4 regions of the Pedobacter sp. FW305-3-2-15-E-R2A2 genome follow, and region 1 is predicted to be linked to each of the others. Evidence: riboswitches for the same ligand, from Rfam matches in the RefSeq annotation. Region 1 holds a riboswitch; each other region holds the start of a gene.
What was found. A riboswitch is a leader RNA that binds a small molecule or an ion and turns the genes downstream of it on or off. The one in region 1 is predicted to bind S-adenosylmethionine.
Positions count from the first base shown of each region.

Region 2: linked by a shared signal. The riboswitch ahead of metH (methionine synthase) and the one ahead of AAFF35_RS05555 (cysteine desulfurase family protein) in region 1 are both predicted to bind S-adenosylmethionine.
Region 3: linked by a shared signal. The riboswitch ahead of AAFF35_RS05120 (SusC/RagA family TonB-linked outer membrane protein) and the one ahead of AAFF35_RS05555 (cysteine desulfurase family protein) in region 1 are both predicted to bind S-adenosylmethionine.
Region 4: linked by a shared signal. The riboswitch ahead of AAFF35_RS18525 (O-acetylhomoserine aminocarboxypropyltransferase/cysteine synthase) and the one ahead of AAFF35_RS05555 (cysteine desulfurase family protein) in region 1 are both predicted to bind S-adenosylmethionine.

Region 1 covers NZ_CP151803.1:1,331,683-1,339,979, forward strand. Annotated here, with positions in the region: gene AAFF35_RS05515 (acyl-CoA thioesterase) at 1-252, shown strand, start outside; gene AAFF35_RS05520 (DinB family protein) at 357-824, shown strand; gene wrbA (NAD(P)H:quinone oxidoreductase) at 805-2,007, opposite strand; gene AAFF35_RS05530 (AraC family transcriptional regulator) at 2,103-2,903, shown strand; gene AAFF35_RS05535 (DUF983 domain-containing protein) at 3,006-3,446, opposite strand; gene AAFF35_RS05540 (helix-turn-helix transcriptional regulator) at 3,458-4,327, opposite strand; gene AAFF35_RS05545 (GtrA family protein) at 4,432-4,878, opposite strand; gene AAFF35_RS05550 (CDP-alcohol phosphatidyltransferase family protein) at 4,878-5,603, opposite strand; SAM riboswitch class I at 5,809-5,911, shown strand; gene AAFF35_RS05555 (cysteine desulfurase family protein) at 6,011-7,177, shown strand; gene AAFF35_RS05560 (metallophosphoesterase) at 7,250-8,297, opposite strand, start outside.
Region 2 covers NZ_CP151803.1:167,868-176,164, forward strand. Annotated here, with positions in the region: gene metF (methylenetetrahydrofolate reductase [NAD(P)H]) at 1-566, opposite strand, end outside; gene metH (methionine synthase) at 598-4,257, opposite strand; SAM riboswitch class I at 4,373-4,482, opposite strand; gene AAFF35_RS00650 (Bax inhibitor-1/YccA family protein) at 4,600-5,352, opposite strand; gene AAFF35_RS00655 (hypothetical protein) at 5,404-5,973, opposite strand; gene murQ (N-acetylmuramic acid 6-phosphate etherase) at 5,985-6,791, opposite strand; gene AAFF35_RS00665 (S41 family peptidase) at 6,980-8,297, shown strand, end outside.
Region 3 covers NZ_CP151803.1:1,222,144-1,230,440, forward strand. Annotated here, with positions in the region: gene AAFF35_RS05085 (FKBP-type peptidyl-prolyl cis-trans isomerase) at 1-97, shown strand, start outside; gene AAFF35_RS05090 (sigma factor-like helix-turn-helix DNA-binding protein) at 363-836, shown strand; gene AAFF35_RS05095 (hypothetical protein) at 826-1,323, shown strand; gene AAFF35_RS05100 (DUF4822 domain-containing protein) at 1,412-1,849, shown strand; gene AAFF35_RS05105 (HAD family phosphatase) at 1,881-2,537, opposite strand; gene AAFF35_RS05110 (hypothetical protein) at 2,673-3,692, shown strand; gene AAFF35_RS05115 (DUF6266 family protein) at 3,703-4,542, opposite strand; SAM riboswitch class I at 4,970-5,080, shown strand; gene AAFF35_RS05120 (SusC/RagA family TonB-linked outer membrane protein) at 5,329-8,297, shown strand, end outside.
Region 4 covers NZ_CP151803.1:4,598,463-4,606,759, forward strand. Annotated here, with positions in the region: gene AAFF35_RS18490 (hypothetical protein) at 44-541, opposite strand; gene AAFF35_RS18495 (hypothetical protein) at 538-783, opposite strand; gene AAFF35_RS18500 (hypothetical protein) at 849-1,058, opposite strand; gene AAFF35_RS18505 (cytochrome c peroxidase) at 1,390-2,382, opposite strand; gene AAFF35_RS18510 (TSUP family transporter) at 2,393-3,160, opposite strand; gene AAFF35_RS18515 (hypothetical protein) at 3,258-3,749, opposite strand; gene AAFF35_RS18520 (aminotransferase class I/II-fold pyridoxal phosphate-dependent enzyme) at 3,864-4,979, shown strand; SAM riboswitch class I at 5,151-5,264, shown strand; gene AAFF35_RS18525 (O-acetylhomoserine aminocarboxypropyltransferase/cysteine synthase) at 5,498-6,805, shown strand; gene metX (homoserine O-acetyltransferase) at 6,809-7,867, shown strand; gene AAFF35_RS18535 (homoserine dehydrogenase) at 7,875-8,297, shown strand, end outside.

The DNA.
Region 1 (8,297 bases):
CTCTATACCGGAAGAACCAGCATGCACATTGGCGTAGACATCATGACGATCAATCCTAAGACCAAAGTAGAAACCAAGGCAACGCATTGTGTGATTGTTTTTGCGGCGGTAGATGATGCAGGGAAAACGGTACCTGTTCCGGAATGGGTTCCCGAAACGGAAGAAGAGAAAGCCCTTCAGAAATATGCGATTCGTCTGGCAGATATGAGGAAAGAGATCAATCAGGAAATGCAGTATTATTTCAACGAGTAAGATCGGAGGTGTTGTAATTAAGAATGCCTCTAGATTGTTTTATTTAAGGTATTCTTGTTTACAAATCCTCTTTTTTTAACCAATTTTGAGTAAACAGAAAAAACATGACTCAGAACGATTATATCCATATTTACGACAGAGATTTACAACGATTGATCACCGAAATGGAAGCCTATACCGATCCGGAGGAAATCTGGCTCGTTGCGCCAATGATCAGCAATTCGGCAGGGCATCTTGCACAGCACCTGATTGGGAACTTAAAAACTTTTGTGACCCAGCAACTTGCTGGGTTTCCTTATCAGCGCGACAGAGATGCAGAGTTTAATTCCAGGAGATTCAGCTATGGGGAGCTGCTAAAAGAACTTTATGCACTTAAAGCCGAAGTGGTAGAAAGCATTAAGCGCATTGACGATTTACAAGCCCCTTATCCTAAGTTGATCAAAGACGTATGTGAAGGCCAGTCGATCGACTTTATGTTGGGTCATTTGCTGGCTCATCTGGCCTACCATACCGGTCAGATCAACTACCATAGAAGGTTGCTGAGTACAGCGGTTATTCCAGCTCAAAAATAGCCTGGATCTCTACTGAAGAATTCATTGGCAGGGAGGAGGCACCAACAGTAGCCCTGGTGTGCATTCCGCTCTCGCCAAGAATTTCTACAAGCAGATTAGAAGCTTCGTTCATCAATACTGCATGTTTGGTATATCCGGCGGGCGTGTAAAAGAAACCGGTTAACTGTACCGCCTGTTTCACCTGATCCAGGTCTCCGCCAGCTGCCTGTTTTAAGACGGCAAGAACGTTTAATAAAGTCTGACGGGTGGCAAGTTTGGCCTGCTCTTCGGTCACTTCAGTCCCTACGATTCCGGGGTGTTCTACCTTTCCTGCTTTTAAAGCAATCTGGTTGATAAAAACCTGTTTACCTGAAATCCGGAAAGGTTTATAGTTTCCAACCGGGGCAGGGGCATCCGGAAGAACAATGTTTAATTCTTTTAATCTCGCTTCGATACGGCTCACTTTTGGCAATGAAGACGTTAATGGAGCAATTGCCGGCTCTGTTTTCGTGAGCTGATATCCTTTCGCCGCTTTAGCCAGGGCATATCCCTGCAGTGCAGCAATGTGTAATTCTCCTTTAGAAGGTCTTTCGCCGGTTGCACCAGCAAGGGAAGAAGCGCCAAATACCGTATTTCCCTGAGGAATGGATTTGTCGATTTCAGAAGTACCCATGATCCCCGGAGATACGATCGTCATGCCATGTACGGCAAGGGTATTCCAGAAGGACAATATCGCGCCTTCTCTGCCCGCTCCACTTCCTGCCGACATAAATACGGTGGCTGGTTTTCCTTCCAGTTTATGGGCAGTCCAAAGCCCGGCCGACTGATCGAGGAAGTAACGCATGTCTGCAGACATGTTTCCGAAATGGACAGCAGAGCCGAAGGCGATCCCATCGTATTCCGCCAATTCATTGATGTTTGCATATGGAATATTGCCAAAGACCTGTTTAGCTTCGTTCTCCAGTGGCTTAATTCTGGGAACTTGTTTCAATATGGCCTTAGCTCCGGGTAGCTTTTCTATTCCGGCAGCGATCTCTTTCGCCATTTTATAGGTTCCTCCGCTCTCTGTATTGAACAGAACGAGCACCTTTGTTTCTGAATTATGATGGGGCATTTTGCTTTGTGCTTTTAATAGTGAACAGCTAAACAGTGATAGGAATATTAAAATACCTGTTTTGATGCGCATTGAGTTTACTGAATCCATGTGATTATTGATTTAAGATTTACAAGCACAAAGGTCCGGAAATGTAGCTGTCTTTAAATGTCTATATTTGCCAATAACATGTTAATATACGACAAATGAATAGCGCGAGGTTTTGTCACTTAACCGTTGATGCGGTACAAAAAGAGGCTTATGTATGGCATGAGGCCGATTGGAAGTTTTCTGATGAATGGCATGCCCATCACATGGGACAGTTGATCTTTGTCGAAAAAGGCGTGCAATACCTGCATACTGCGGAAAGGACTTATTTGCTGCCTACACATCATTGTGCCTGGATTCCCCCTGGATTGGTTCATCGGACATCCAGTCCTGTAAAGCAGGTTTATCTGCGTTGTATCTTTTTGAGTAAAACAGCAAATGATCCCTTTTTTCAGGAACTCAATATCTTTCATACTTCTAAGGTCTTGCGGGAAATGATCCTTTTTACAGAACAATGGTCCCGTTTGGAAGAAGAAGATGCACTGGAACTGGATTTCCTGAAAGCATTGATAGGGATTTTACCCTTGACCTTTAATTCAGCACTGCCTTTGGTCCTTCCTGTTCCTCAGGACCCCCGGATTGCCAGTATGATCGATTACCTGACCGATTGCGTGGAGATTGGAGGGGATATGGCAAATGAACTCAAAATACCGGAAGTGGCAAAGCGGTTTAACCTTTCGGCAAGAACAATGGAACGGCTTTTTAAACAGGATATTGGAATTACGGTTGCCGGATATATCAAATTGTATAAAGTGATAAAAGCGGTAGAGTTGCTTTCTGTTTCGGGAGAGAACGTAAAGAGTGTAGCGGTGAAGGTTGGATATGATAGTGTTTCTACTTTTAGTAATACCTTTTATAAGGTGCTGGGGCTTCGTCCGCAGGAAATGATGGTTCCATAAAAACTGATCTTTATACCGATCGGTCAGCGGTAAAACCGGTTGATCAATAAAAAAGGGTTGACAGGAGATTTCCTGTCAACCCTTTTATCAGGTATTGTTGAATTATTTAGCCGCTACAGCTGGTTTATTTACTTTTGAAGGATCGTAATGTAATCCCGGAGATAACCAATATAACAGGATCATTCTGGAATAGCGGTAGTTGAAAGGAGAGAACAAAAATACGCCTATCAGAAGGATGCCTACATAATACCATAGGTTTTCATAAGTCAATGGCAAGCCTAAAACATAGGCTGCAACGCTCATGGAGATCATCTGTGCGACATTCATGGCATAGCTCACGAACATGGCTACATAAAAATATCCGGGTTCACGCTCGAATTTCAAGTCGCAATGCGGACAACGTTCGTTCATTTTTTGTACTTTGAAGCCATAGGTGGCGCCGGTGAAAACTTTACCTTCTCTACATCTTGGGCATTTGGAATGTGTAATGCCATACCATTGAGAAACGTGTGGTGTATGATTTAATTGATCTGTGCTGCTCATATCTGTGTGTTTTAATTGTCTTGTTTTCTGAATTTATCCGGTGTTGCGCCCACCTGTTTTTTAAAGAATTTAATGAAATAGGAGTGATCACTAAAAGCGAGCTTCTCCGAGATTTCAGCAATAGAGAGTTCCATGTTGATCAATAGTCGTTTGGCTTCTAAAATTACCCTGTCGCGAATCAGTTGCCCTGCAGGAACTCCTAAAAGGTCATTGCATAATGCATTTAAATGATTCGGGGTAATGTATAATAACTCCGCATATTGTTTAGGAAACCTCAATTCAATAAAATTAGTTTCGATTAATTTTTTAAAGCTCTTCAACAGGGTTTGGTTGTAGGAATTGGTTTGGGTCTGCTGTTTCAAGCTGAGGCCCCTGGATACCTGAATAAAGATGTTTAACATTAAGATCCTGACCAGGTCAGCATCAAAGGCACGCGCTTCCTTTCCTTCGTTAAGGATCTCTTCAAAGAGTGCCGTAACTTTCTCCCTTGCTTCATTGGGCAATACCAATACTGCATCTCCGGAATGTTCATCAAAGAAGCTGAAATTCTCCAGATATAAGGGGTTGTATAAAAAGGATTTGAAATAATCTTCAGAAAAATTGATGATATAACCTTCTACTTCCGTGTTAAAAGACCAGCTGTGTACCTGTCCCGGGGTCATAAAGTAAATCAAACCGGGCATGACCGGATAATTCTGAAAATCTATAGTTTGGGTCCCGCTGCCACTGGTAAAATACACCAAATGGTAAAAAGAGTGGCGGTGTGCGGAATGTAAGTGTAAATACTGTTTAGAATAATGCCCAAATCTGCTGACAAGGATACCGGCATTTTTGTATTCTTCAAAAGTACTGATGTCGTAAACAGGGATGTCATTTTTCATATACAAAGATACTTCTTACCCCTGATTTATAAGCGGTATTAATTCTTCATAAAATGGTACTATTTACTGATTTGTTTTCTATTGCTCTTGTCGAATAGCTCGGATTAGGCGTTTATCTCCTCCTTTTGTGGTGTTTTTAATTCCGGAGCCGTTTTTTTAAATACCCAATACTTCTGTAAAACATAGTTGAAACTCAAAGAAACGATGATATCTACCATGATTCTGGTGATCTTATAATCAAGATGAAGCCAGTTGGTTAAAAGCCAGGTGCCTGAGGATTTTAGTGCGATGCTTCCTGCCACTACAAAAATGAACTTTGTCAGCTGATCACCTACGGGAGTTTTGTGGGCCGAATTGGCATTAAAAGTCCAGTAGCGGTTGATGGAAAAGTTCGCAACAGCGCCGACCACTCCGCCAATGGCAATGGAAATGGTATAATGGATGTGCAGGAGCTCTGTACAGAGAATCATGGTGCCATAGTCCAGCATTCCACCGGAAAAAGCCGAAACCTGTGCCTTGGCAAAAACATATACAGATTTCATGATGCTCATTAGCTGGCCTTTTTCTTTGCTTCGCGCTCGGCTTTATCCCTGATGTCGCCAAGCTTTAATAACTTCCGGGTATCTATGAAATTAATGATAAATAAGGTAACACAGATTGCGGCGGCAAAATATTCTATTAAATGCCCGAAGATGACTTCCAGAATGATGATCAGGGCGAGGATGATCCTGATTTCGGTAGGGCCAACCAGGCCTGCATCAATGCTGTAAATGTCGGTGATCTTATAACGGAGCTGTGAAATGATCATCGCCCAGCCATAAAGGACCACAAAAACGAAGGCAATGAGTTCATATTCATTTCTCGCATAAACGAGGTAGCCTAAGCCAATGAGTACGGTGCTGACCCAGTCCATGATGATGTCTAATGAAAAACCATACCATTTGCGGGGGATATTTCTGTAATAAGCAATCCTGCCGTCCAGTGAATCGCCAAACCAGTTAATGGCCAGACCCAATACGCCAAGCAACAGGTATTCTCTGCTGACATAAGTAGCAAGGATAAATCCGAGCAGTACCAGTACCGAACCTGCAGTACCGATAAAGGTGAGCATATCTGAAGTAATAAAGGAAGGAACCCGTTTTACGAGATAGGAAATGGTGCTTTGCTCTACACCACTTAAAATATTAGTCCTCTTTCTATCCTGGAATATCCTTTTTAAAATACTGTTGTCGCCGGTTACCGGGCGCACTTCTTCTCTCAATTTGTTTTCTTCCATTCAGGCTTTATAAAAATATTCTTTTTGAATATCCCGCAAAAATATGTAAATGAATCCTGACTTAAAGGAAAAAAAAGTTAAATATTAGGTAGAAGTAGCAATTGGATGACTGAAATTCTCTGATTTGTAATTTTTTTTCATAAAGTCTATGAAATTAGTAGTCTTTGTCATATCTTTGCTGACAGTAACTGTTCTTACATTTATTTACTTATCCAGAAAGACTGAGGGAAAGGCCCTGTGATGTCTTAGCAACCTGTTGAATAATAAGGTGCTAATTCCTGTCCGCAAAATTGCGGAAGAGATAAGTTGTTTGAAACCCATGCTTGCGGTTTCTTTTTGACTCATCCATTGCCTTATTTCTCGAAGCTGATTAAGTAGATTTTTATTAATCTATTAAACCCATTAACATGAGAATTTATCTAGACAACGCTGCAACAACACCTTTAAACAGAGAAGTATTTTTGGCCATGGAGCCTTATTTATTTGAAAACTTCGGTAATCCTTCTTCTTCTCATTTTCATGGGAGGGAAGCAAGAGTAGCCATTGAGCAATCAAGAGGGATCATTGCCGATTTGTTAAATGCGACGCCACGTCATATCGTTTTTACCTCCGGAGGTTCGGAGGCAGACAATACCGCCATTCTTTCGGGCATCCGCGCCCATAACATCCGCTTAGCGATTACGACTCCTTTTGAGCATCATGCCGTGCTTCATACTTTAAAAGCATTGGAGAAGAACGGAGAAATCCGGATTGTCTATTTGCAGCATGATGAAAGAGGAAACATTTCCCTGGCTCATCTGGAACAGCTCCTTGCTGCCAATGAACAGGCCTTTGTTTCTGTAATGCATGGAAATAATGAGATAGGAAACCTCAATGATATCGAATCTATTGCTGCGGTCTGTAGAAAGTACCGGGCTGTTTTTCATTCAGATACGGTTCAGTCGATGGGCCAGTACCGGTACGATACACCATCTTTAAATGTTGATTTCCTTGTTGGATCTGCACATAAATTTCATGGACCGAAAGGAGTGGGCTTCCTTTACCGGAATACCGCTCATGAGTTACAGCCATTGATCAATGGGGGAGCTCAGGAATACAAGCAACGGGCAGGAACGGAAAATGTAACCGGAATTGTGGGATTGGCGAAAGCATTGGAAATCGCTTACCGGAACCAGTCGGCCAACCAAAAACACTTAGTTAAATTAAAAGAAAGAATGATTTTTAAGCTGACAGATAAAATTCAGGGAATCTCTTTTAACGGGAATTCAGCACAAAATCATGGAACCTTAAACAGTGTCCTGAGTGTTTCTCTTCCTGAACTGCAAAGTGGGATCAGCCCGCTTCACTACCTGGATCAGCATCAGATCTCTGCTTCCGGAGGAAGTGCCTGTAACAGTCATTCCGGCGCAGGATCGCATGTGCTTTCTGCCCTGGGTTATGATTTTAGCAGACCAACCCTGCGTTTTTCCTTTAGCCGTTACAATACAGAAGAAGAAATCGATTACGCGGTTGAAAAACTGGCCAGCTTATACATCAGGGAATCATTACTGGAAACGACTGAAGCTTATTCGTAGCAGAAAAGCTTTGGATGAAAGTTTTGGATGTATTGTCCCGAATAAGCAGCCAGCTTATTCGGGACACTTGCTTTATCTCCCTTTCTTTAATTCAATGACGGTAATCTCCGGCCAGATGCCAACCCTTCCGGAGAAGCCAAGAAAGCCGAAACCTCTGTTGATGTTCAGATATCTGCCATTTTCTGAGGTAATACCAGCCCAATGCGCATACCTGTATTTAACAGGGCTCCATTTGATCCCAAATGCTTCCATTCCGAACTGCATGCCATGCGTGTGCCCCGATAAGGTCAGGTGGATTTTTGAAGGCCATTTTTTAACTTCCGCATCCCAGTGTGTCGGATCGTGGGAAAGCAATACTTTAAAGCTTTGTGGATCAGCAGCCTGAAGTGCCTTTTTAAGGTCTCCGCGTTCACCAAACCCAATCCCCCAGTTTTCAACCCCTGCAAGAATGATCTTTTGGCCATCTTTTTCGAGTTCCACATGTTCATCTAACAAGAGACGGTAGCCCATTTCTCCATGGTGTCTTTTTAAATCCTGCAGGTTGGCTTGTTTAACAGGTTCGCTTTCCCATTTCACATAATCTCCGTAATCGTGGTTCCCAAGGATGGAAAACTGACCATAAGGCGCTTTTACCTGCGAAAAATGTCCCATCCAGGGCAGAATTTCTTCCGCTTTATTATTGACCAGGTCTCCCGTAAACACAAACAAATCTGAATTTTGTGCTTTAATCAGATCAATCCCTTTTTGCACTGCTTTGGCATTCTTAAAGCTGCCTGCATGTACGTCTGAGATCTGCGTAATGCGGAAGCCATCAAAATTTTCCGGCAGATCCTCGAAGTATAAAGTATGTTTGATCACCCGGTAAGCATATTTTCCTTTGATAATGCCATACAGGAAAATGAGCACCGTGATCCCAAAGAGCAGCAGGCCAAACTCCACCCAGTAGACATTTCTTGCCCCTCCGGTAATCAGGCGATAGCCGTCGCCAAGGAATAATACAATGATAAAAACGAGTTCACTGGCGAGTAAAACCAAAAAGGTATGGGTGGTGATTTTAAAGAATATATCCATTCCATTGTCCCGCATCCTTTGAATGGAATAAGCGAGTGCCGCGGTAATG
Region 2 (8,297 bases), 1.2 Mb from region 1:
TTTGGCGATTCGTAATGTTTCTCAGGGTAACCCGCTACACCGATACAAAAGTCAGTCTTTGCAGCATCTTCCATATAATCATGCAGGTAACGGCCATTGTTCATGTCTACTACATGCTGTAACAATTCTGAAGCATAAGCATGTCCGTCTGGAGTTGGGATAAAGGAATTGTCGCTTTTCCGGGCATCTCCACGTAAAACCAGCACATTATCGATTCCCAGAAACTGAAGATCGATCAGTGCATTTTCAGTTTCATCCTTTGTAAAACCTCCGCAGATCAGGTGGGGCACTGCATCTACATTATATTTATTCATAATGGCTGCACAGGTCGCCACAGTACTGGGACGTTTGCGGTAAGCGATCTTTTCCAGCAAACCATTTGGATGTTGTTTGTAGATATAATCCTCTCTGAGGTAAGTCACATCAATAAAAGGTGGATTGAATTCCATTAGGGGATCTATTGCATCAAAAATGCCCTTAATGCTTTGCCCTTTTATTGGTGGTAAGAGCTCAAAGGAGAAAAGGGTTTTTCCTTTTGCGTTACTGATATGGTCTACGATCTTCATTAATATTTCTTGTTAGGTTGGTTGTCTGTAATTAATAAGCCAGGTTAGGACTTAACCATCTTTCTACTTCTTCTATTGGCATGTCTTTTCTAAGGGCATATTCTTCGATCTGATCTTTGGTGATTTTTCCTAAACCGAAATACCTGGACTGTGGGTGTGCAAAATAAAATCCACTTACCGCTGCGGTAGGATACATCGCATAGCTTTCAGTTAAGCGGAGACCTATCTTATTTTCTGCATCAAGCAATTCAAAAAGTGTTCCTTTTTCGGTATGCTCCGGACAGGCAGGATATCCTGGTGCGGGACGAATTCCTGCATATTCTTCCTTGATCAGCGCTTCATTGCTCAACTGCTCATCTTTTGCGTAACCCCAGTAATCTTTACGGACCAGTTCGTGCATTCTTTCTGCAAAAGCCTCCGCAAGCCTGTCGGCCAGTGCTTTGGCCATGATGCTGTTGTAATCATCATAGTTGGCTTCAAATTCAGCCACCAGCTCATCACATCCTATACCTGTAGTGACTGCAAAGCCCCCAAAATAATCCGTAACGCCTGATTCTTTAGGGGCCACGAAGTCTGATAAGGCATAATAAGGTTCGCCAGCTACTTTTTCTGCCTGCTGGCGAAGGGTATGAATGGTTACTTCCTGCCCTTCAACATCAAGAATGATGTCGTCACCAACTGTATTTGCCGGCCAGAAGCCGATCACTCCTTTAGCGGTCAGCAGTTTCTCATCGATAATTCTTTTTAGCAGCGTTTGCGCATCATCAAATAATTTTTTTGCTTCATCACCAACCAACTTATCGTTAAATATTTTAGGATAGCTGCCACGAAGCTCCCAGGTATGGAAGAAAGGAGTCCAGTCGATGTAAGGAACCAGTTCTGCCAGTGGATAATCTTCAAATACTTTTGTTCCGGTAAACTCCGGAGCCGGAGCAACCAAGTCAAGATCGATCTTAAACTGATCTTTTCTGGCCTCTTCCAAGGTCTTAAAACGTTTATCGGAGCGTTTGTTTAAATGTGCTTCTCTTGCTTTATCGTATTCTTTTTTGATACCTTCAATATAAGGACCTCTGGTTTCTTCATTCATCAGGGTACTGCATACCGTTACACTTCTGGAAGCATCCAATACGTGAATGGCAGGGCCTGAATAGTTTGGCGCCACTTTTACGGCTGCATGAATTCTGGAGGTGGTGGCACCGCCGATGATCAGAGGAATGGTAAAGCCTTCACGTTCCATTTCTTTGGCAAAGTGTACCATTTCGTCAAGCGAAGGAGTAATCAGACCACTTAATCCAATGATATCGGCATTAATTTCTTTGGCTTTCTGAATAATGGTTTGTGCAGGAACCATCACACCAAGATCTACGATCTCGAAGTTATTACAGGCCAATACTACACCTACAATGTTTTTCCCGATATCATGAACATCGCCTTTTACGGTGGCCATTAATACCTTTCCTGCGGATGAACTTGCTTTTCCATCAGGATTGTCCAGTTTTTCCTGCTCGATGAAAGGGAGGAGATAGGCCACGGCCTTTTTCATTACCCTGGCAGATTTCACCACCTGAGGAAGAAACATTTTTCCTGCCCCAAAGAGATCTCCAACGATGTTCATCCCATCCATTAGCGGACCTTCAATCACATGTATTGGTTTAGGATATTTCTGTCTGGCTTCTTCTACATCGGCATCTAAATATTCTATAATGCCCTTTACCAAGGAATGAGACAATCTGCTTTCTACGCTTTCTTTTCTCCATTCCTCATCTCTGACAATCTCTTTTCCTTTAGATTTAATGGTATCCGCGAATTCTACCAGTCTTTCGGTTGCATCTTCCCTGCGGTTGAGCAATACATCTTCCACACGTTCCAGAAGTTCTGGTGGTATTTCCTGATAAACTTCCAGCATTCCGGCATTTACAATCCCCATATCCAGACCTGCTTTAATGGCATGGTACAGGAATGCGGAGTGCATAGCCTCTCTCACGGTATTATTTCCTCTGAAAGAGAAAGATATATTGGAAACTCCTCCACTTACTTTAGCGTAAGGCAGGTTTTCTTTGATCCATCGGGTGGCATTAATGAAGTCTACTGCATAGTTATTGTGTTCTTCCAGACCGGTTGCTACGGTCAGGATATTTGGATCAAAGATGATGTCTTCCGCAGGGAATCCAACTTCATTCACTAAAATATCATAAGAGCGTTTACAGATTTCTTTTCTTCTTTCAAAGTTGTCTGCCTGTCCTTGTTCATCGAAGGCCATCACCACCACAGCTGCGCCGTAATTCATGATTTTGCGGGCGCTTTCCTTAAACTTTTCGTCCCCTTCTTTCAGAGAGATGGAGTTGACGATTCCTTTTCCCTGCAAACATTTTAATCCGGCTTCAATGACACTCCATTTGGAGGAGTCGACCATGATTGGAAGTTTGGAAATATCGGGCTCAGAAGCGATCAGGTTTAAGAACTTCACCATTGCCGCTTCTCCGTCCAACATCCCTTCATCCATATTTACGTCGATCACCTGGGCACCACCTTCTACCTGTTGACGGGCAACAGTAAGGGCAGCTTCATAGTCGCCACCTAAAATGAGTTTCGAAAATTTAGGGGATCCGGTGATGTTTGTTCTTTCCCCAATGTTGACGAAAATACTTTCCGGGGTAATAGTTACGGGTTCCAGGCCGCTTAGGCGTAAGTATGGGGCTACTTCAGGGATTTTTCTTGGGCTAACTTTTTTGGCTTTGGCAGCAATACAGCTGATGTGTTCAGGTGTTGTGCCACAACAACCACCCACAATATTTACAAATCCATGTTGTATAAAATCTTCTACTAAATGCGCCGTTTCATGAGGCATCTCGTCATAGGCGCCAAACTCGTTGGGCAAACCTGCATTGGGATAGGCTGATACGTAACAAGTCGCCTTGGCGGAAAGCTCTTCAATGTGTGGCCTCATGTCTTTGGCACCCAGTGCACAGTTAAAGCCTATACTGATTGGGTTGGCGTGGATCACCGAATTTAAGAAAGCTTCCACGGTTTGTCCCGATAGGGTTCTTCCAGAAGCATCGGTAATGGTTCCGGAAATCATGATCTCTATCGTTCTGCCAATCTCTTTTTCATATTTTTTAATAGAAAATATAGCAGCTTTGGCATTTAAGGTGTCAAAGATAGTTTCGATTAATAGCAGATCGGAACCGCCATCCACCAATCCGCGGACCTGCTGATCATAGGCATCTACGAGTTCATCAAAAGTTAATGCCCTATATCCGGGATCATTCACGTCTGGTGAGATGGAAAGTGTCCTGTTGGTTGGGCCAACGGCACCAGCCACGAAAGACCTTCTGTCCGGATTTTCGGCCATGAATTCGTCTACCGCTTCACGCGCAATCTTTGCCCCTGCAAAACTCATTTCATAATCCAGTTCTTCCATCTGGTAATCTGCCAGTGAAATGCGCTGGGTACTAAAAGTATTGGTTTCAATAATATCTGCACCGGCCTTAAGGTATTCGGTGTGTATTGCTTTAATGATGTCAGGACGCGTGAGGTTCAGCAAATCGTTGTTGCCTTTAACATCACATGGGTGGTCTTTAAACCGCTCTCCTCTAAAATCTTCTTCTGTCAGGATATAACGCTGAATCATGGTTCCCATGGCACCATCAATAATCAATATGCGTTTCTCTAACTCTGCTCTAATGTCCATTTTGTTTTCTCCGGTAACGCGTAAGAAAAGAGCTTCCGGGTATGAATATCATACTGGTTACTATTTTATACGCAGTCAAAAAGCTTATTGAAAAGTCCGGTATAAGGTCGACTTTAACTTATCTTTCGGGAACCAATGGTTCGGTTCCAGTAGAATGTAGCACCTTGTAAGCACAGGTTGCTAAGACTTCGCAGGGTCTAATCCCTCCGTCTTTCTCTATAAGCACTGCAAAAATGCAACAAAGAAAAATGATTTCCAAAAAAACAGCGCTTAAAGCATATAAAATTGCAAAGGCCATGCAAATTTGCATGGCCTTCGGAACAATATTCTGTAAAATTGTGATTATCTTCTGCTTCCGAAGATTCTTAATAAGAATAGGAAGATGTTGATAAAGTCAAGATAAAGTGATAAGGCACCCATGATGGCTAATTTTTTAGCATCTGCAGCAACCATCTGATCACCATTTTCTTCGATACCTGCACCGATACGTTTCAGCTTTTGAACATCATACGCCGTAAGAGCGGTAAAGATGGCTACACCAAAGAAGCTCATGATATAGCTAAAAGTAGGACTTCCAAGGAACATGTTAATGATGCTGGCAATGAATAATCCTGCAACACCAACCATTAAGATTGGTCCGAATTTACTTAAATCTACATCAGTAGTATAACCAAGAACGGCCATAATCCCGAAGATACCTGCTGCTGCGGCAAAACAAGCCACAATAGATCCGGCAGTATATATTAAAAGAATAAAGCTTAAACTCACCCCTAAGAGGATGGAGAATAAGACGAAAACGCCTAATAGTGCGCCATAAGAAAGACGGCTAAATCCAGCTCCCATTAATAGTACCAGGCCCAGAGGGGCAAACATGGCAATATATCCTAATACAGTTCTTTGTCCGGTTTCAAAATTCACCAACTGGCTTAATGCTGCCGGAGAAGTAGAGATAACCAAAGCCGCTACTGTTGATAAACTCAACGCTACAAACATCCATAGAAAGACATTTGCAAAGAACTTCTTGGCAACCATTCCGGTTTGCTGTTCTGCAATAACAGATTTGTGTGCCCACTGGTAATTATTGTTGTTATCCATTTTATTTAAATTTTAGTTTAAAGTTACTAATTGTTTATCTTCTTACAAAACCTATGCCCCGAGTCGTTTTGTCAGGATTTCTTCTACTTTTTTAAATAATTGAAGGGGTTTTAATGTTCTCCATGCCAAATCGTCAAGCTGACCGCCAAAGTTAATGTAGTAGTCAATATTGCCGCTTCTGAATTCATCGATTACATGCTGCTGAAAATTAATTCCCGTGATCCAGCCATCTTCAACGTCCTGGAACCACTCTTCATAATAGCTGTCTTCGGAAGAATGGAAGTTCAGGATATTTTCTCCGACAAGGATAAATTTATTAATTCCTTCATCGATCATCAGTTCCAGGATCTCCCTTTTCAACAGCATAATGTCATTTCCGATCGCATCATTCCACTCTCCGATGAACTCTATGATGGCATAATTCCTATCGTAATCCGTATACAAAACTTTAAGGTATAGTGTATTGGATCCAAAGTCGTCCCATTGAGGATGAATCAGGAAATTGTAAAGTTGTTTGTCAAAATAGAACTCTGAGTATTCCGTATTGTAAAAAGGCGAACGTTCATCTTCGGCAGCGATGTAATCATCGCGCCACAGGTAGAAAGGCTCAATTTCGTGCATATTTTATGAGATTATTTGGTGCCTGCTTCTACCGCTTTACGTACACTTCCATAACGGATGAGCAGATCTGCCGCCTGATCATGGCCAATGTGTAGTTCTTCCATTACCATTTGTGTGCCACGATCAACCAGTTTATGGTTGGTCAGCTGCATATCTACCATTTTATTTCCTTTTACCCGACCCAGTTTTATCATTACTGTGGTACTAAGCATATTTAAAACCAATTTTTGTGCAGTTCCTGATTTCATACGCGTAGAGCCAGTGAGGAATTCCGGTCCAACCACCACTTCTACCGGGAAATCACTCTCAGCAGCGATAGGTCCACCTTCATTACAAACGATACACCCGGTTAAGATGCCGTGTTTACGTGCTGTATTTAGTCCGCCGACTACATAAGGAGTGGTTCCTGATGCGGCCAGGCCAATCAGGCAGTCTTTTTCATTGATTTTGTATTCCTGAAGGTCTATCCATGCCTGTTCAACATCATCTTCTGCATTTTCTACCGCTTTTCTGATCGCTGTATCGCCGCCGGCAATGATACCGACTACCCAATCAAAGGGAACGCCGAAGGTTGGCGGGCATTCTGAGGCGTCTACTACACCCAGGCGACCACTGGTTCCTGCTCCGATATAGAATAAGCGGCCTCCACCGATCATACGTTCTGCAACTGAGGTAGCTAATTTCTCTATTTGTGGAATGGCATTTTCCACTGCCTGAGGAACTGTCTGGTCTTCTTTATTGATGTCTTGAAGAATTTGCAGTACAGACATCTGATCAATGTTGTTATACTTTGACTCCTGCTCAGTTACTCTTATCATATGTGGTTTTTTTGATAAAATTCGTGATTTTCTTTTTAAACCGGAAATATTACCGGAAATCAGTTCAAATAAGACAATACCAGGCAACATTCCCGATAATCCTGAAATTTATCAAAACAATTACAAATGAATAAGACTTAATTTATTAATTGACAGGGTTATTTTATAACTTTACGCAGCATTTAACCATGAAAAAGACTACCCGATATAACCTTTTGATCGCCCTTACTTATTCCGTTGTTCTGATAGGTGGAATGTTTGTGGGGTATAAGTTCTTAAAAGATCAGGGATTTCAGGTTAAAAAGCAGGCCGGTTATCTCGCCGACAATACTGAAAAGGTAGATGAAATCATTCATATTATCAATAAAAACTATGTTGATGAGGTGAATGCAGATAGTTTACACCACCTGCCTATAGACAGCCTGTTACATCAGCTGGACCCGCATAGCGTGTATCTTCCTCCGGCAAAAGCGAACGAATTTGCCGAAGCCCTTGGGGGTAATTTTGAAGGTATTGGAATTGAATATTACATCCTCAACGATACCTTGTTGGTGACCAATGTGATCAAAGACGGTCCTGCTTTTCTTTCAGGAATCCGCCAGGGAGATAAAATTCTTAAAATAGACACCACTTTTGTAAGCGGAAGGGCATTGCCAAGAGAGAAAATGATTGGCAAGATCAAGGGAAAGAAAGGTACTGCTGTAAAATTAAGTATCCTGCATCCTGGAAATCCAATCCCGGTACTGTTTACAGTAAACCGTGGGCGGGTAAAAGTGAGCAGTATTGATGCAGCTTATATGCTCAATGCCGAAACCGGATATGTGCGCATCAGTAATTTTGGTGCAGAGACCGATCAGGACTTTGTAGAATCTGTTCGTGTGCTTAAAGGCAAAGGGATGAAAAAACTGGTGCTTGACCTTCGCGACAATGGGGGAGGGTACCTGACTGCAGCTACAGGACTGGCGAATCAGATTTTAGCAGAAAACAGGTTAATTGTGTATACGCAAGGTAAACATGAGCCAAGGACAGATTACTTCACCACTGGTGGTGGAGCGTTTGAACAGGGGAAACTGGCGATACTGATTAATGAAAACTCCGCCTCTGCGAGTGAAATTCTTGCCGGTGCGGTACAGGATTTGGATAGAGGAATCATTATTGGTCGCCGTTCTTTTGGAAAGGGGCTTGTTCAGGAACAGTTTCCTTTTGTAGACGGTTCTGCCTTGAATCTGACCATAGCAAGATATTATACGCCTTCAGGCAGAAGTATTCAGAAATCTTATAAGAAGGGCTATAATGCCTATCAGAATGAGATCGAGGATCGCTTTAATGATGGAGAGCTGACTTCAAAAAATGTAAGTGTAAAAGATAGCGTTAAGAAAGGGAAGTTGTTCTTAGGCGGTGGAATCCAGCCGGATGTTTATGTAAAAATGGATACCAGTGGATTTAATAGATTCTATGCCAAGTTGATTGCGAAAAAGGTATTGTTTGACTTCGTCTACGATGTTC
Region 3 (8,297 bases), 110 kb from region 1:
GATCCCTTCTGTTTTTTGCTACGGAACAGCTGCGGTAGGACCAGTTCCAGCGAATGCAAATCTTGATTTTACCATCGACCTGAAAAATGTAAACTAAAGACGCATCGAATCTTAATATAGCGGAACCTGCAATGAAATCAATTTTTGAATTCATTGCAGGTTTTTTTATAAATATCAGTTTTTCTACACCCTACTGGACGGAGATGGCAAAATTCAATCGCGATTAGATTGGTTATCTGCTTTTTGTGAAAAATTATTCCTGTATGTTGTAAACTTTGTCTATTTTTATTTTATTAAGAAGCGCCCTCCTTCCTTAAGCGTCTAATGAAGACAATTGGCACTTTTGAAGAAGATGTAATCCTATGCTCGAAACTACGCCTCACTCCTTAACAGAACATCAGCCGGAAAGCATACGCAGTCTGTATGACAGACATGCAGGCATGTTACTGGGCTATATTTTTGAGGTTGTAAAAGACCGTAAACTAGCCGAAGAATACCTGATTAAAGTTTTTTGTGACCTGTCCGTTCGGTTTAATGATGTCAACCGGACCGGAATCAGTGGCTGGCCTCAGCTGCAGAAATTTGCAAGGGAAAGACTATTGTCTTTACCGGGCAGTCCCAGGTATGCAAGCCTGAATGCCGGATTAAAAATATCCGATTCTCCAAATAGTTATCTGAGACAGTTAACTGAGGAGCAGAGACAGGTGTTTTGCGATGTTTATTATAACGGAAGAACAATTGCAGACATCTCAAGAACGCTAAATAAAACAGAAGATTTAACCCGGAAGACTTTAAAAGAGGCTTTCGCTATAATGAGAAAAGGTAGTGAAAATTAACGAATACATCGAAAGCGGAATATTGGAAGCGTATGTATTAGGTTCTGCCTCTGAAGCGGAAGCGAACGAGCTGCTACACCTAAAAGCGCAACATCCACAGATTGAAGATGCACTCTTTAAACTGGAGTCAGATCTGGAACGTATAGCAGAACATATGGCCATTACGCCTCCTCCCAATGCCTGGGCTAAAATTGAAGGAGGAATTAATGAGCTGGTTAAAACACCTCAGTTTGAATACTTAATAGGAGAGGAGCCTAAAGAAAGTAGTCGGGGTTCCAGATCAGGAAAAAGTGCACAGTTCATAGAAGTAGAGGCCGAATCAGGGCACATGCGCATCCGTAAAATATGGAGGTGGGTGTTTCTTGCCGTTTTTGTACTTGGAAAGATATTCCTTGCCTTTGCCATCTACTATTATCTGGAAAATCGCCATACCCAGGAGGAAATAGAAAAGTTGAAAACAGAGCTGGAAAATAAAAGGACCAAATAAAATTGCTGTTAATGCGCTAACCAGTCCTATCTGAATCATCTCTTTGGAACATAGTTTTGTGATACTAAAAAAACAAATTATGAACCTAATGATGAAAAAAACAGTACTTATGATCTGCTGCATGCTTTTACTTGGCATCACTTCCTGTAAAAAAGACGAGAACAAAATTCCGGAACAACCTACTGCAAGTCCTTCAGAAATTCTCGCTTCGGTGACCTGGAAATCTACTACGGTTAAGGATCAAACAGTGAAGGATGTGACCGCTGCGAACGGTGGATATGTTGGCATCGCGAAATACAATGTGAATGGTGATTTTGAAATCAAAGGATTCGATGGCGCGTTGAGAAGCTCAGGCCAATGGGCATTGACAGCCGATGGTAAAAAGAGAATGCTGATCGGTACGACCGCTTCAGGTGCTTCGTTTTCAAGAGTGGTGGATGTTCTGGTGCTCAATAAAAATGTTTTTACTTACCGCATTACCAATCCTCAGGGAGAGGTGGTAGATGTGGAACATGTTCCAAACTAGAAATGAAATAAGAAGGGATGATTCCCTTCTTTTAAAATAATGCAATAATTTTATCGTAAGTGAGTTCGTCGTAATTGTCGATGTATAAATCGCATTTAGGAAGCTCCTCAATGGTATGGGAACTGAGTACACCAACTACACGCATTCCTGCATTTAAGGCGGCGGATATCCCGGAAAAAGAATCTTCAAAAACAAGACATTGATCTGGTGATACGCCAAGATTGCGAGCAGAACTCAGGTATACTTCCGGATCTGGTTTATGTTTTTTCACATCTTCACTAGCCAAAATAGAGCCTAATTTTTCGCGAAGGTCGATCTTGCTCAGGATCAGATCCAGATTCGCAGCAGGAGCTGAAGTGGCTACACCAAGTTTGACCTGATTCGCTTCTAAATCTGATATGAATTTTAAGAAGCCAGAAATTGGATCAACATGCGGCTCATAAATTTTTCGGAATAAACCTTCTTTTTCCCGCTCCATTTCCAGAAATTCTTCTCCCTGAACCGGGCGCTTAAAAAAGTGACTGAAAATATAACTGTTACTTTTTCCGAACATGTGTTGGGCAAACTCAGCTTCAGTAGGGGCAAGATTCCTTACAGCGAAAAAATCACGAAAAGCAAGGGAATGGTATGGATTGGTATGGACGATCACGCCATCCATGTCAAAGATCACAGCAATTTCTTTATTCATCCGGCAAAGTTAACAAAGTAGGTGGTTTGCGAATCATAAAAACAGACCAGCAAATATAATTAAGCCGAAAGCAAACAATAAGTCGATAGGTGAGTTTAAATTAAAATGGTAATATTGATGAACCAATTGTAACAGATGAGAATAACTTTCACCCTAATCCTAAGCCTGATGACTTCCTTTCTTTACGCACAAAATCAGGAAAACAGAACTGAAACAGATAGTTCCTTTGTGATTGCCAGCAAGCCGGCAGCAGTTTATTCGCGGACGTATAAAGATGGGAAACCTTTTAGTGGTTTCTTTAAAACAGTGCTTTCGGGATTAAACCTTTACCTGGTGGATGAATATGAAAATGGCCAGGCCAGGTATCAATATTCGAAATCCGGTTTAGAGGAGGGAGCTGAAGGAGGGAAGAATTTCCTTGAAACCAGATCGGTTTATAAGGATGGAAAAATCATAGATGGGCCGGAATATTTTAAACTGGAAGGTGGATTAACAGTAAAGGACTGGAAGCAGGGGGAATTGGAGCATTTTACGGTAGACCTTTTTGCCCTGAATTATTACAACCGGATTATCCTTGAAAAAAAGGCAGATACGATCCTGATCCGTAATCTGGAAGACACGGTATCCAACATCAAAATCTATTACAAAGATCAATGCCTGACCACCGAAATGTCGGTCTCAGGAAAGCCTTTGTTTTACAATCAGCAGATCACTTTTAATATGGACAAGCTTCCGGCAAACAGCAGAATAATCGGGATGAAAAAAGACGGCGTTACCTATTATAATGCCAGTAAAAACATAGAATTGACCGTTGAGCCCTTACATGTCCATAAAATCAATACTAAACTTTTTTTCAGTTTATTCCTGCCCAAAACAACCGACCTGAATCTGGTCTTTCAGCATCTTGGTGATTCCTTTTCTAAGGAAGAAGCACTCCTTGCCATTTATAAAAGTGGGGCTGTTAAAGAAACAGCGGAGGTTTTAACCTATTTGCAAACCGACACTCAGGGAAAGGTTATTTCCGGAATTAACTGGACAGCAGGCTCCAGCCCTTATTATGAGATCTATAATAAAGGTAAGTTGAGCAAGAAGGAACCAAAGACTTTAGCCGCTTTTCAGCCCGTATTTACAAAATATATGCAAGACCAACCCTAAAGGCTGATCTTTAACCAGGACCTCCGGGAAGGTGCGCTAATTGCTCCTTCAGAGACAGGTATTCTACTTTCAGATTCCGAAAAGCTTTGTCTTCGTCCTTCTGGGCCATTTCAATCTGTCTTTGCTGGGTTAGATAGTTGGTTTCAATCTGATCAAACCTGGTTTTTAAGGTGATATATCTTTCCTGAGCAGCTTGTTCCTGGGCACTTTTTACGGTTCCATTTATGTTTCCCAGATAGATGCTGTTTGAAATCTGCCTTCCATCGGCTGATTTGAAGCAGGCATATGCCTCTATGGGCTGTTGAATCATCGATTCCTCTATGGGGATAAATACCTGGGCAGAATCCCTTCTTGATGCATTCAGTAAGGATCTTCCTTTTTTTATCAAGGGATAATAGAGCTGAATCATGAGGATGTCATCACCGTCGTGCCCTCCCGCATAGCTTTCCGGATTCCAGTTTATGATCAATCCTGTTTCCGTTTTACTGATGCTGAAATCCCTCGCTCCCGGAAGTTCCCCATAGCTGAGTACCACCTTGTTGTAATCTACGCTGATGTTAGGATATTCTCCCTGCAATGCCTGTTTTTTATTGTAAGAGACCGCAAGGTTGTGTGCATTTTTCACGGTTCCCCTCGCTTCCAGTTCAAAACTGTTGGTAATGAACTCTTTCATCTGTTTTATAAGAACCATTGTGACCTTCATGGCCTGATAATTGGCCAGTTGTTTAATGCTCGGCTCGCCTTGTTCACCGATCAGCCTGCAGACTGGTTGTCCTTTGAGCATGTAGTAAACCATGTTTCCGATTTTCCCATTGGGACAACCAAAAGCGCTTTTTGATAAGATTGCCATAATTTATAAGTTAATTGTGTAATTGAATATACGTTTAATTTTCAGTTACAACAATATCTGTATGGTAATTTTTTTCAAAGAAAAGACAGAAGCTGTATATAGGCTCTTCCCTTTTTTAGAAATTAAAATAAATCTGGGACTTATTATGGCAGCCTCTGAATGGGTTACAGGTCGGTCGAGGCCCTAGCAACTCCCATTTAATACCGCTATAAAATCCGCATAATTGAAAAGACTGTGTAAACTGTTTCTCCAATGATTGAAATGCTAAGTTATATTGTCTCAGAAGAGGACTTGAACCTGGTATAAGGAGCTATTTTATATCCTTATCTAAAGGCTTTGCTTTAATGAAATAATAAATATTATTAATTCCTATAGGATTACTAGAATATTTGTATATTTGCTGTCGAAGATGCTTCTTTAATCTTCCGACTTATCCAGAAAGACTGAGGGAATGGCCCTATGATGTCTTAGCAACCTATACCTGTTAACCCGGTAAAAGGTGCTAATTCCAATTCGCAAATAGCGAATAAGATAAGCAGTTTCACAGCTACAAAGCTGCTGCTCATCAAGCCATACCTCATCAGAGAAAAAGAAGGAAATGCAGGTGCATCTTAAACTTAAAATGTTAACATATGAACCTACAATTACTTGTTTACAAAACCAATTGCGCTGAATCTTTTTACCTTCCTGCACCGGAACGCTATATGTGCAAGGCCATACCCATGTGTTGTTGCGGCATCTAGCCCTGCCAAATTCTAAATTTCTTACACTTATTTAAAAACCAATATGTTAAAAATATACAAAATTTTTATAGGGATTGCTTTGTCCTTTTTTTTCCTGCTAACGGCCCAGGCACAGTCTGTTAAAGTTACCGGTGTGGTGAGCGATAGTGCCGACGGACAGGTAATTCCAGGAGCTTCGGTAACGATCAAAGGAAAAGACAATGCGACGATTACAGATGGAAATGGTAACTTCTCCCTACAGGCAAACCTGAACGATGTGATTCGGGTCAGTTATCTTGGCTATGCCATTAAAGAAATCAGGATTACCGCAGGAATCAGTCATTTGAAGATCAGCCTTGAACCATCTTTAAATGACTTGAATGAAGTGGTGGTAACTGCGTTAGGGATTACTAAGGCCAAGAAATCATTGGGCTATGCCACACAGGAGCTAAAATCCAAGGACATCTCTACAGCTAAAGAAACCAACCTGATCAATTCATTGGCAGGAAAGATTGCCGGTGTACAAACCACCAATAGTCAGGGAGACATGGGCTCTTCGAGGATCATCATCCGTGGAGAAACTTCTATTTCCAGTCAGAATCAACCCTTATTCGTGGTAGATGGTGTTCCGGTAGACAATTCTCAATTTCTGGGCAGTGGCGGTTCCAGAGATTTTGCCAATACGATATCCGACATCAATTCTGAAGATATAGAATCCATCAGCGTATTGAAAGGGCCGAATGCAGCCGCTTTATATGGTTCCAGGGCCGCGGCTGGAGTTATTCTCATTAAAACAAAAACAGGAAGAGGACAGCAGGGATTGGGCATTAGTATCAACTCGAACACCACGATCTCTAATTTGTTAACGCTTCCAAAATATCAGAATGCTTTTGGCCAAGGTTCAAATGGTAAGTTTAGCTATGTGGATGGTAAAGGAGGAGGCCTGAATGATGGTGTAGATGAAAGCTGGGGCCCGGCATTGGATGGCCGTTTGATTCCTCAGTTCAATACCAATGGAAAACCGGAACCATTTATTGCACATCCAAATAATGTAAGAGACTTTTTTGAAACGGGTTATGCCTTGAGCAATGGAGTAGCCATCGCCGGATCTGGAGAGAAACAAGACGTTCGTTTTTCTTATAACAACCTGACGCAGGGTGGAATATTGCCCAATTCGTCCCAAAATAAAAACTCCTTACTTCTGAATACCACTTACCGCATTACGCCAAAGCTGACCTTAAATGCCAGTGTCAATTATGTCAAAAGCAGTGCGGCAAACTTACCAGCATCAGGTGGTAAACGGGCTACGGGGCCAATGCTTCAGTTTACCTGGTTCGGAAGACAGGTAGATGTCAGTCAGCTTAAAAAATATAAGGATGACAATGGAAATAACATCAACTGGAACAACAGCTATTATAGCAATCCTTATTTCATCGCTTATGAAAATACAGTGGGTCAGAAAAGGGATCGCATCATTGGAAGTGCAGAGTTGAACTATAAAATTACGGAGGCACTATCCGCAAATTTCAGAACAGGAACTGACTATTATACGGACCGCAGAAAGATAAAAATTGCTTACGGTACAAACGGAACTCCTTTCGGATCTTATCAGGAAGATGCGTATACGGTAAATGAAAACAATACAGAAGGCAGGTTAGAGTTTAATAAAAAGCTCAACAACGATTTCTCCCTTAACATTTTGGCGGGTGTGAATGTAAGGACCAATACGCTGGAACAGAATGACCAGATGGCGACTAAATTAGCGGTAAATGGTTTGTATACCTTAAATAATTCCAGAGATCCGCTGGTTTCTTCTAACTTTTACAGCAAGCTAAGAACCTATAGTACCTTTGGATCGGGACAGCTTGGCTATAGAGATTATGCCTTCCTGAATTTAACGGCCAGGAACGATTGGGATTCCAGTTTACCAAGACCAAACCTATCTTATTTCTATCCTTCAGTAAATGGAAGTTTGATCCTTACGGAAGCCTTTGACCTAAAAAATGAAGTGCTGAGTTTTGCCAAAATCAGAGGGGGCTGGTCAAAAGTAGGTAAGGCGACAGAACCTTATCAACTGGTCAATACCTATAGTTTTACTGCACCCTTTAATGGAAATCCACAGCAGGCGGCGAGTCTGGTGGAACTAAATCCAAACCTGCTCCCGGAAATTACTAAATCTGCTGAAGCGGGGATTGAAGTCGGTCTGTTTAATAACCGCGTAAAGCTGGACCTGAGTGTTTACAATACCAATAGTATCAACCAGATTTTAAAGGTGAATGTGAGTTCTTCGACGGGATACAATCAGAAATTAATCAATGGCGGAAGCATCAATAATAAAGGACTGGAAGTTCAACTGGGATTAACCCCGGTGAAATCGCAGGACTTTAGCTGGGACATCAACCTGAATTATGCGCTGAACCGCAGTAAAGTAACGGAATTGGATAAAGAAGGACTGATAAGCAGTTATACGATCGGGAGCAACAGAACAGTTGATGTATTGGCAACGATCGGAAAGCCTTATGGTACCTTTTTTGGAACTGCTTATCAGCGAAATGCTGCTGGTCAGATTGTCATCGGTGCGGGAGGAACACCGGTAATTAATCCGGCAAAACAATATCTGGGTAAGTTTACGCCCGATTGGCTTGGTGGGATCAGCAACAGCTTTACCTATAAAAATATCAACCTGAACTTCCTGGTGGATGCCAGAATCGGGGGTAAAGTATATTCCAATTCAAATCGTACCGGAACTTATACCGGTGTGCTTGAGCGTACATTAAGAGGTAGAAATACCGAAAATGGTGGGCTTAGCTATTATTTTCCAGGTAATGTGAATTCCGGAACAGCAGTTGGCCTATCAAATGGTGGACAGGCCCCGGCAGGCGAAGTGGTATATACGGATGGGATGATTTTCGACGGTGTATTGGCCGATGGAACAAAAAATGGCCGCATTGTTCCTGCTCAGCAATATTATAAAGGCATTACCAATGTGGATGAGCAGTTTATCTATGATGCTTCTTATATCAAATTGAGAGA
Region 4 (8,297 bases), 3.3 Mb from region 1:
TTCCAATCAAGAATCATAGAACCTTGCCCCCGTGACATTTCATTTAGTCTAACCTCATAATGGATTTCGCGCAACGTTCAGGTACCATTACGTATATACACCCATTTTTATCACAACGGTAATAAACCGCAAACAAATCATCTTGTTTACTAAATTCATACTGTTCGGTGCCTCCACAAGTGTAAAAGAAAACTGGAAATTGATAAGGTTCAAAATCTACATATTGCACGATTTTTTTTTTATAGATGAAAACTATACGCCTATTTCCTCCTGGCACATTTGCCCCATCCCATGTCAGACCGGTTATTTCATTAATCATCTCATTCGTCACATATTCATCGAATATATAAAACTTGTCCCATTCAAAATCGGTTATACTACTTAAATAGAATGTGGAATATTTGACCTTATTTTTATTTGCTTGGTCACTATAAAATTTAACAGAATCCTCTAACTTTTTTAAAAACTTAGTATTAGATCTAGAACAAGAAAATAGCGTGCAGATAATTAAGGCTAAAAATAATGTATAATTTTTCATCATCGGATTGTTTTAACTGCCTCTTCAAATTGTTTTTTTGTCATGGAAGATGATCTGACCTGTTTACCATCAATAGTAGGGCTAGCAACCCTTGAATATAGCCTTGCAGGAATCACAACTCCAGTATTACTTGTAACACAACACTTTATAACTTCAAGTAATTCTCTATCGCTTCTCCTTAGAAATATATAAACTACCAGTGCAGCTATTAAGACTGTAACAACAACAATGAATTTACTCTTCATATTAAATGTATCGATGGATATTGCTTGTATGCCAGATTAACATATCAAGTTTCATAATTCTATAATTAAATCTGAGCCGGCAATGATTTCAAAATGAATCCAACCCCAACCATAGTAAATAGGATAACACTCCCCCATACACCTATATAGGTAGAAAGTGTAGGCCCTTCCCAATTTGTTCCTTCTGAAGAAGGTTTTTCATTTTTAATATTATTATAGATGAGATATGCCGCTACTAAAAAGCCAACTCCGGCAAAAAAAGGTTTAAAATCCATATTAATTAATTTTAATTCCGCTTTCGATAAGTATACCACTCACGTATCTGTTTGATTTTATCTACAATGAAATAGGCGATGTACAGAACAAAGAACCCCACCCCCAAACTCATTGGTACACCAAAAAAAATAACAACAGACAAGAATGCATGAATTCTCCAATCGCTTTGCCCTTGATACCATAACTTTAAATTTGCGATCAACACAAATGCTAAATTAAAACCCAATAACTTCAACAAGATACGTTTGCTCATCATTCAAATATTTTTCTTCGATTTTCACAATTAAACATATCCATAAATGTACAATCCATGGGATAAATTCCTGCAATTTACTGAAGCGTGGTTTTATTGATAAAAGCATGATCAGTTAAAGTCTTCAAAAACAAGATGATCTTTTTCTGCTCCGCAGCCGTTAAAGGAATTCCTGTTTGACCATGCTGCTGCATCAAAGGATCTAGTCCCGGGGCTTTCTTTACACCGGAAGCATAAAACGACAACACCTCTTCCAACGTGCTGAACCGACCATCATGAAGGTAAGGGCCACTCACCTCCACATTTCTTAAACTCGGCACTTTAAATTTCTTTACCGGATCATCGGCAGCTGCTGTTCCTATATTCCTCAACGATTCATCACTAAACAAATCTGTCGCATGGCAGGAAGCACATTTTTCTTTAAATAAAAGAAGTCCTTCCTTTTCATCCGGACTAAAAGTATCCTTCTGCTTTACCACCAGTTGATCATAACGGGAATTCGCAGAAACCAAAGAAAGCAGGTATTGCTCGATTGCTCCCGTAAGGTCTTTCGCCTTAATGGTATCTATGCCAAAAATCGTTTTAAAATGTTGCCTGTAAATCGGGGATTGGTTTAGCTTTTTTACCACGTTATCCATTGTCTCTCCCATTTCTGCAGGGCTCGTAAAAGCATTGACCGCAGTATTCTGAAGCTTTGTTTCCCTGCCGTCTCTGAAATACGAATGTTTCCATTGCAGGTTCATCAGTGCCGGGGTATTTCTGGTACCCAATATTTGATCATTTACCCCTTCATTGATCTTAATGCCCGCACTGGAATAGCCATCCGTTTGGTTATGACAGGAAGCGCAGGCCAGCTTTCCATTTTTGGACAAAGACACATCATCGAACAGCTTTTGTCCGAGGGTGATCCCTTCTACCGTTAAGGCAGGGTCCTTTTGAAAAGGTGCAGGAAAGTTAACCGGTCTTCTCACGGCAACTACTGTTTTTATCGTAGACAGGCCAAAAGCAAGACCTAAAAGAACCGTAGAGAACGCAATAATTGCAATAACAAAAAGCTTATTTTTCTTCATTTAAAATTAATTATGCCTTGATAAAAATATCATAGGCAAACCTCAGGATGGTCCCGAAAACAACGAGCAGGAAAAAGATCCTGATAAATTTATTGCCTTTCAGCAAGGCCAGTTTAGTACCAAGAAAAGATCCTCCGACATTACAAACGGCCATAGGAATGGCAAACTCATATAAGATATGTCCGGTACTTCCGAAATAACAGATCGCCGCAATGTTCGTGGCCATATTGATCAGCTTCGCACTCGCACTCGCATGCAGAAAATCATAGCCCAGCAGGGCGATAAAAGCAAGGATAAAAAATGTGCCTGTTCCCGGGCCAATCAGCCCGTCGTAAAAACCGATCACAAAACCAAAGAAAAGGCCGATGGCCATTTGCTGGAACATGCTGTGGTCTTTGTCCTGATGAACGCCGAAGCTCTTATTGAAATAAGTATAGACCGCCACAGCGATCAGGATAAAAAACACCACCGGTTTAATTACCGTATTGTCGATCAGTGTAATGCTATGTGCACCAAGAATTGCCCCGACAAAAGCCAGCATGGCCACATAAATCAGCAATTTCCAGTTTAGCGTTACATTCTGTGAATATTTCCAGGCAGCAAATGCAGTTCCGGAGAGCGAAGGAATTTTGGTCGTCCCGAAAAGGGTAGCCACAGAATATTGTGGCAAAACGATCATGATGGCTGGAGTTTGAAGCAAACCTCCCCCACCAACAATGGCATCAATAAATCCGGCAAAAAAGGAGACTATACAGAGTATAATCAGATCTGGCATCATAGCATTTCTTAAACGCCGCAAAAGTAGCCTTTTTTAATATAAAAAAAGAGGACCCACACCACTGAGTCCTCTTTAACCTAAACCAAATTTACTAAAACTATTTTGCTGCTGCAGTAAAGTTTAACACGATATAAGCAGTTGAATTACCATATTCTACTGGTGATTTGATCACCAATGATTCTTTTGTGGAAGAAGAAAGTACCAATCTGTAACCTTCAGTTACGTTTTTAGCTTTATCACCTTCATATAATTTCTTGAACTGGAAAGTTTGATCCGGAACACTTGCCGACCAGTAAATGGTCTGTGTTTTTGCGGCACAAGCTGCACCACCTGGCAAGCTATAGCTTCCATTACCACTATTTGTTAATCTCCAGGTACTTCCAACAAAGCAACTAGCTGAGCTTTCACCAAACAATGTTTTTACAGATGACTGAGGAATGCCTTCATAAGTAATGTCGTTCAGCACCCAGTTGCCTGTTACATCACCACGCTTAACAACCGTTTGACCAGCACCACCTTTTGGTGAACAACTTTGCAAAACCATTAATGAACTGCATAAAATGGCTGCTATCAGGAATATTCTTTTCATATCAATTTGTTTTTCTTCTCTAATACATAAATCTTGCCAAAACTTCAACAGAATAATTTTTACCTTTAGCATTGTTGTACCAAGCGCCTTAATTCACTATTTATCCTCCTGAAAATGAAACCAGAAACTTTAGCGATCCATTCCGGAAATTTGTACGAGAGCAGCACAAAAGACGTGACGCCGCCTATTAATTTGTCCACAACTTTTTTCAGAGATGAAGACGGTGGCTATTCCGGCGGACATATGTATAGCCGTGTAAGCAATCCTAACCGCTCTGCACTCGAGAAGGTGCTGACCGATTTGGAGCATGGCGCAGATGCCTGTGCGTTCTCTTCCGGCAATACCGCTGGAATGTCTCTTTTTCAGGCCTTAAAACCAGGAAGCCATATCATTGCTCCTGACGACATGTACTGGGGATTTAAAAAACAGTTGCAATCTATTTTTGCAGACACCTTAACCATCGACTTTATTGACCTGACCGATGTTGGAAACATCTCCAGTTACATCAGAGAAAATACGGTGATGATCTGGGTAGAAACCCCATCTAACCCTTTGCTGAAAATCACAGACCTCGTTGCCATTGCCGCCATCACGAAAAAACACAACCTGATCCTGGCCTGCGACAGTACCTTTGCTTCTCCATGCCTGCAAAATCCGATTGCATTGGGTGCAGACATCGTGATGCATTCTTCCACTAAATATATCGGTGGTCATAGTGATGTACTGGGCGGAGCACTCATCACAGCGGAGAAAACGCCTTTTTGGGAGAAGGTCAGAAATATCCAGCAGGTCGGCGGAGCGGTACCTTCTCCATTCGATTGCTTTTTATTGTTAAGAAGCATCAAAACCCTTCCCTACCGGATGCGTGGACATTGCGAAAACGGAATGGCCCTGGCTTTATATTTAGCGCAGCACCCGAAAATTGAAGCGGTATTTTATCCGGGGTTGCCGGACCATCCTCAATATGAAATTGCCAGACAACAAATGAGCGGTTTCGGCGGCATGTTATCCATCCTTGTGCGTGGTGGTGCCGATGAAGCCCGAAAGGTAGTCAACACCGTAAAGCTGTTTGCCCAGGCGACCAGTCTGGGTGGTGTAGAGAGTCTGATCGAACACCGTGCATCGGTAGAAGGTCCGGACACCAAGACCCCACAGAATTTAATTCGGGTCTCTGTCGGACTAGAGCATATCGATGATCTTATCGCAGATTTCAATCAGGCTTTGGCTTAAAAAATAACGATACCACCAAAAATCAAATCTTAAAACAACAATTTATATCGCTTATTATCAGTTAATTACAAAATAACCAGAATATAATTTTGGTTATTTTGTCACTTAGCTTTACATTTGAACTATTCTTAGCGAAAGCTATTCAAGTCATTACCTCCTAAACTGGGTTTTGATTTATAAAGAAGTGGCGAGAGACAGGCTCTTTGACCCACTGGCAACCCTCCCAAAATGGAGAAGGTGCCAATTCCTGACCGGCTGGCATGGTGCCATCTGGAGAGATAAATTAAGACAATGAGAACAGTTAAAATTACATCAGATTCTTTTAATTATTGTTGCCCGCAGCATACGATTTGTATGTGCTGTTGCATACGATAATCAACAAAATCTTCCTTTTGCATTCTTGATCCATCCGGAAGGCCTCATTGAGGTACGCTAAACAGCTATATCCCCTTATGCAAGATTACCGCATGAGCAGATTCCCTAAATCCTTATTTACCAAACGCTTAAAAGAATAACATATGTCAGCCAATCATAAATTCGAAACCCTTCAGATACACGCAGGTCAGGAAATTGACCCAACAACAGGTTCAAGAGCCGTTCCACTTTACCAGACTACTTCTTATGGATTCAAAAACTCAGAACATGGCGCCAACCTCTTTGCTTTAAAAGAATTCGGAAATATCTATACCAGGATCATGAATCCAACAACAGACGTTTTTGAGAAACGTGTAGCCGCTTTGGAAGGCGGTGTTGCTGCCCTGGCAGTGAGCTCCGGACAAGCAGCACAATTCATTGCCTTAAATAACATTCTGGAAGCCGGAGATAATTTCGTGTCTTCTTCTCATTTATATGGTGGTTCTTACAACCAGTTCAAAGTAGCCTTTAAACGTTTAGGCATTGAAGTTAAATTTGCCAATGGCGATGATGCTTCAGATTTTGAGGCCAAGATCGATGCCAACACCAAAGCACTTTATTTAGAAAGCATAGGAAATCCTTCTTTCAGCATTGCTGATTTTGAAAAGATCTCCTCTATTGCTGGTAAACACAACCTTCCACTCATCGTAGACAATACTTTCGGTGCTGCCGGATATCTGTTCCGTCCATTGGAACATGGTGCACATGTGGTCGTTCAATCGGCCACTAAATGGATCGGCGGACATGGAACGAGTATCGGCGGAGTAATCGTTGACGGCGGAAATTACAACTGGGGCAATGGTAAGTTCAAACAATTTACCGAACCTTCCGAAGGATATAACGGACTGGTCTTTAATGATGTCTTTGGCATCGGCGGTCCATTCGGAAACATCCAGTTCATCATCCGCGCCCGTGTGGAAGGCTTGAGGGATTTCGGCCCTGCCATCTCCCCTTTCAACTCTTTCCTCTTGATTCAGGGACTGGAAACACTTTCGCTTCGCGTACAGCGCCATGTAGACAATGCACTCGCATTGGCCAACTGGCTGGAAAATCATGAAGCCGTAAAAAGTGTGAACTATCCAGGTCTGGAAAGTAGTCCATATCATGCAAATGCGAAGAAATACCTGCAGAATGGATTCGGAGCCGTCTTGTCTTTCGAGCTTCATGGAGAGAAAAGTCAGGCCACTGCATTGGTAGACAATTTGAAACTGGTCAGCCACCTGGCGAATGTTGGAGATGCGAAAACGCTGATCATCCAGCCGGCAGCAACCACACACCAGCAGCTGAGCGAAAGCGAGCAAATTGCTGCAGGAGTAACACCAAACCTATTGCGTGTATCCGTAGGAATTGAACACATCGACGACATTAAAGCAGATTTTGAACAGGCATTTGCTGCAATCAACCTAAACTAAACAATGAGCACGATATCCACATATACCCATAACAAGACTTTCAAGCTCGAAAATGGCAAGAAATTGCGCAAAATAGAGCTTGCTTATCAGACCTATGGAAAACTGAACGCCAAAAAAGACAATGTGATCTGGGCCTGTCATGCTTTGACGGCGAACTCAGATGTGCTGGATTGGTGGAAAGGCCTTTTCGGTAATAACGACCTGTTTAATCCGGAAGAACATTTTATCATTTGTGCCAATGTATTGGGCTCCCATTATGGAAGCACCAATCCATTAAGCGAGAATCCGGTTACCGGATTACCTTATTACCTGTCTTTCCCGGAATTTACCATCCGTGATCTCGTTTCTGCGCATCGTTTGCTTGCAGAACACCTGGGCATTAAAGACATTAAGGTCTTAATCGGTGGTTCCCTTGGCGGGCAACAGGCACTGGAATGGGCTATTACTGATGGTTCAGCCATAGAAAATCTGATCCTGGTGGCTACCAATGCGGTTCATTCCCCATGGGGAATTGCTTTCAATGAAAGTCAGCGTCTGGCCATCAGTACCGACAGAAGTTTCTATGCACAGAAACCAGATGGCGGATTAAAAGGTTTGAAAACAGCAAGAAGCATTGCTTTATTGTCTTATCGCAGCTACGATGCTTATACCGATACCCAACTGGAAAGCGTAAACGATAAGACCGGTTCTTTCCGTGCTTCTTCTTACCAGAACTACCAGGGAGAAAAACTATGTAAGCGCTTCAATGCTTACAGCTATTGGTACCTGAGCAAAGCGATGGACAGCCACAATGTAGGCAGAGGCAGAAAGAGTGTTACAGAAGCTTTGTCTACGGTAAAACCAAACACTTTGGTGATTGGTGTAGAGAACGATGTATTGTTCCCGATCACTGAACAGGAATTCCTGGCCAAACACATTCCGGATGCTGCCTTTCACTCCATCAAATCGGCCTATGGCCATGACGGTTTCCTGATTGAGACAGACATTCTGACCAATGTGATCGGCAATTTCCTGAAAGAAAGCACCAACAAGAAAATAATTAAATTACATAAAACAGCATAGTACTTAGATGAGCAAGAAACTTAAAATTGGTTTATTTGGATTTGGAGTTGTAGGTCAGGGATTACACGACATCATTCGTGGTCAGGACCTCAACCTGGAGATCATTAAAATCGCCATCAAAAACCCGGATAAGAAACGCAGCTTAGATGCCCACCTTTTCACCACCAATCACGACGAGATTTTAAATAACGAAGAGATCAATACCATTGTCGAGCTGATCGATGATGCAGATGCAGCCTTCACCATTACCAAACGTGCCCTGATCAGTGGCAAGAACGTGGTTTCAGCGAATAAAAAAATGATCGCTACCCACCTGGCAGAACTGGTAGAATTGCAGGAGAAATATGGTGCCTCTTTACTCTATGAAGGTGCAGTATGCGGAAGTATTCCCATCATCAGAAACCTGGAAGAATATTACGACAATGAATTG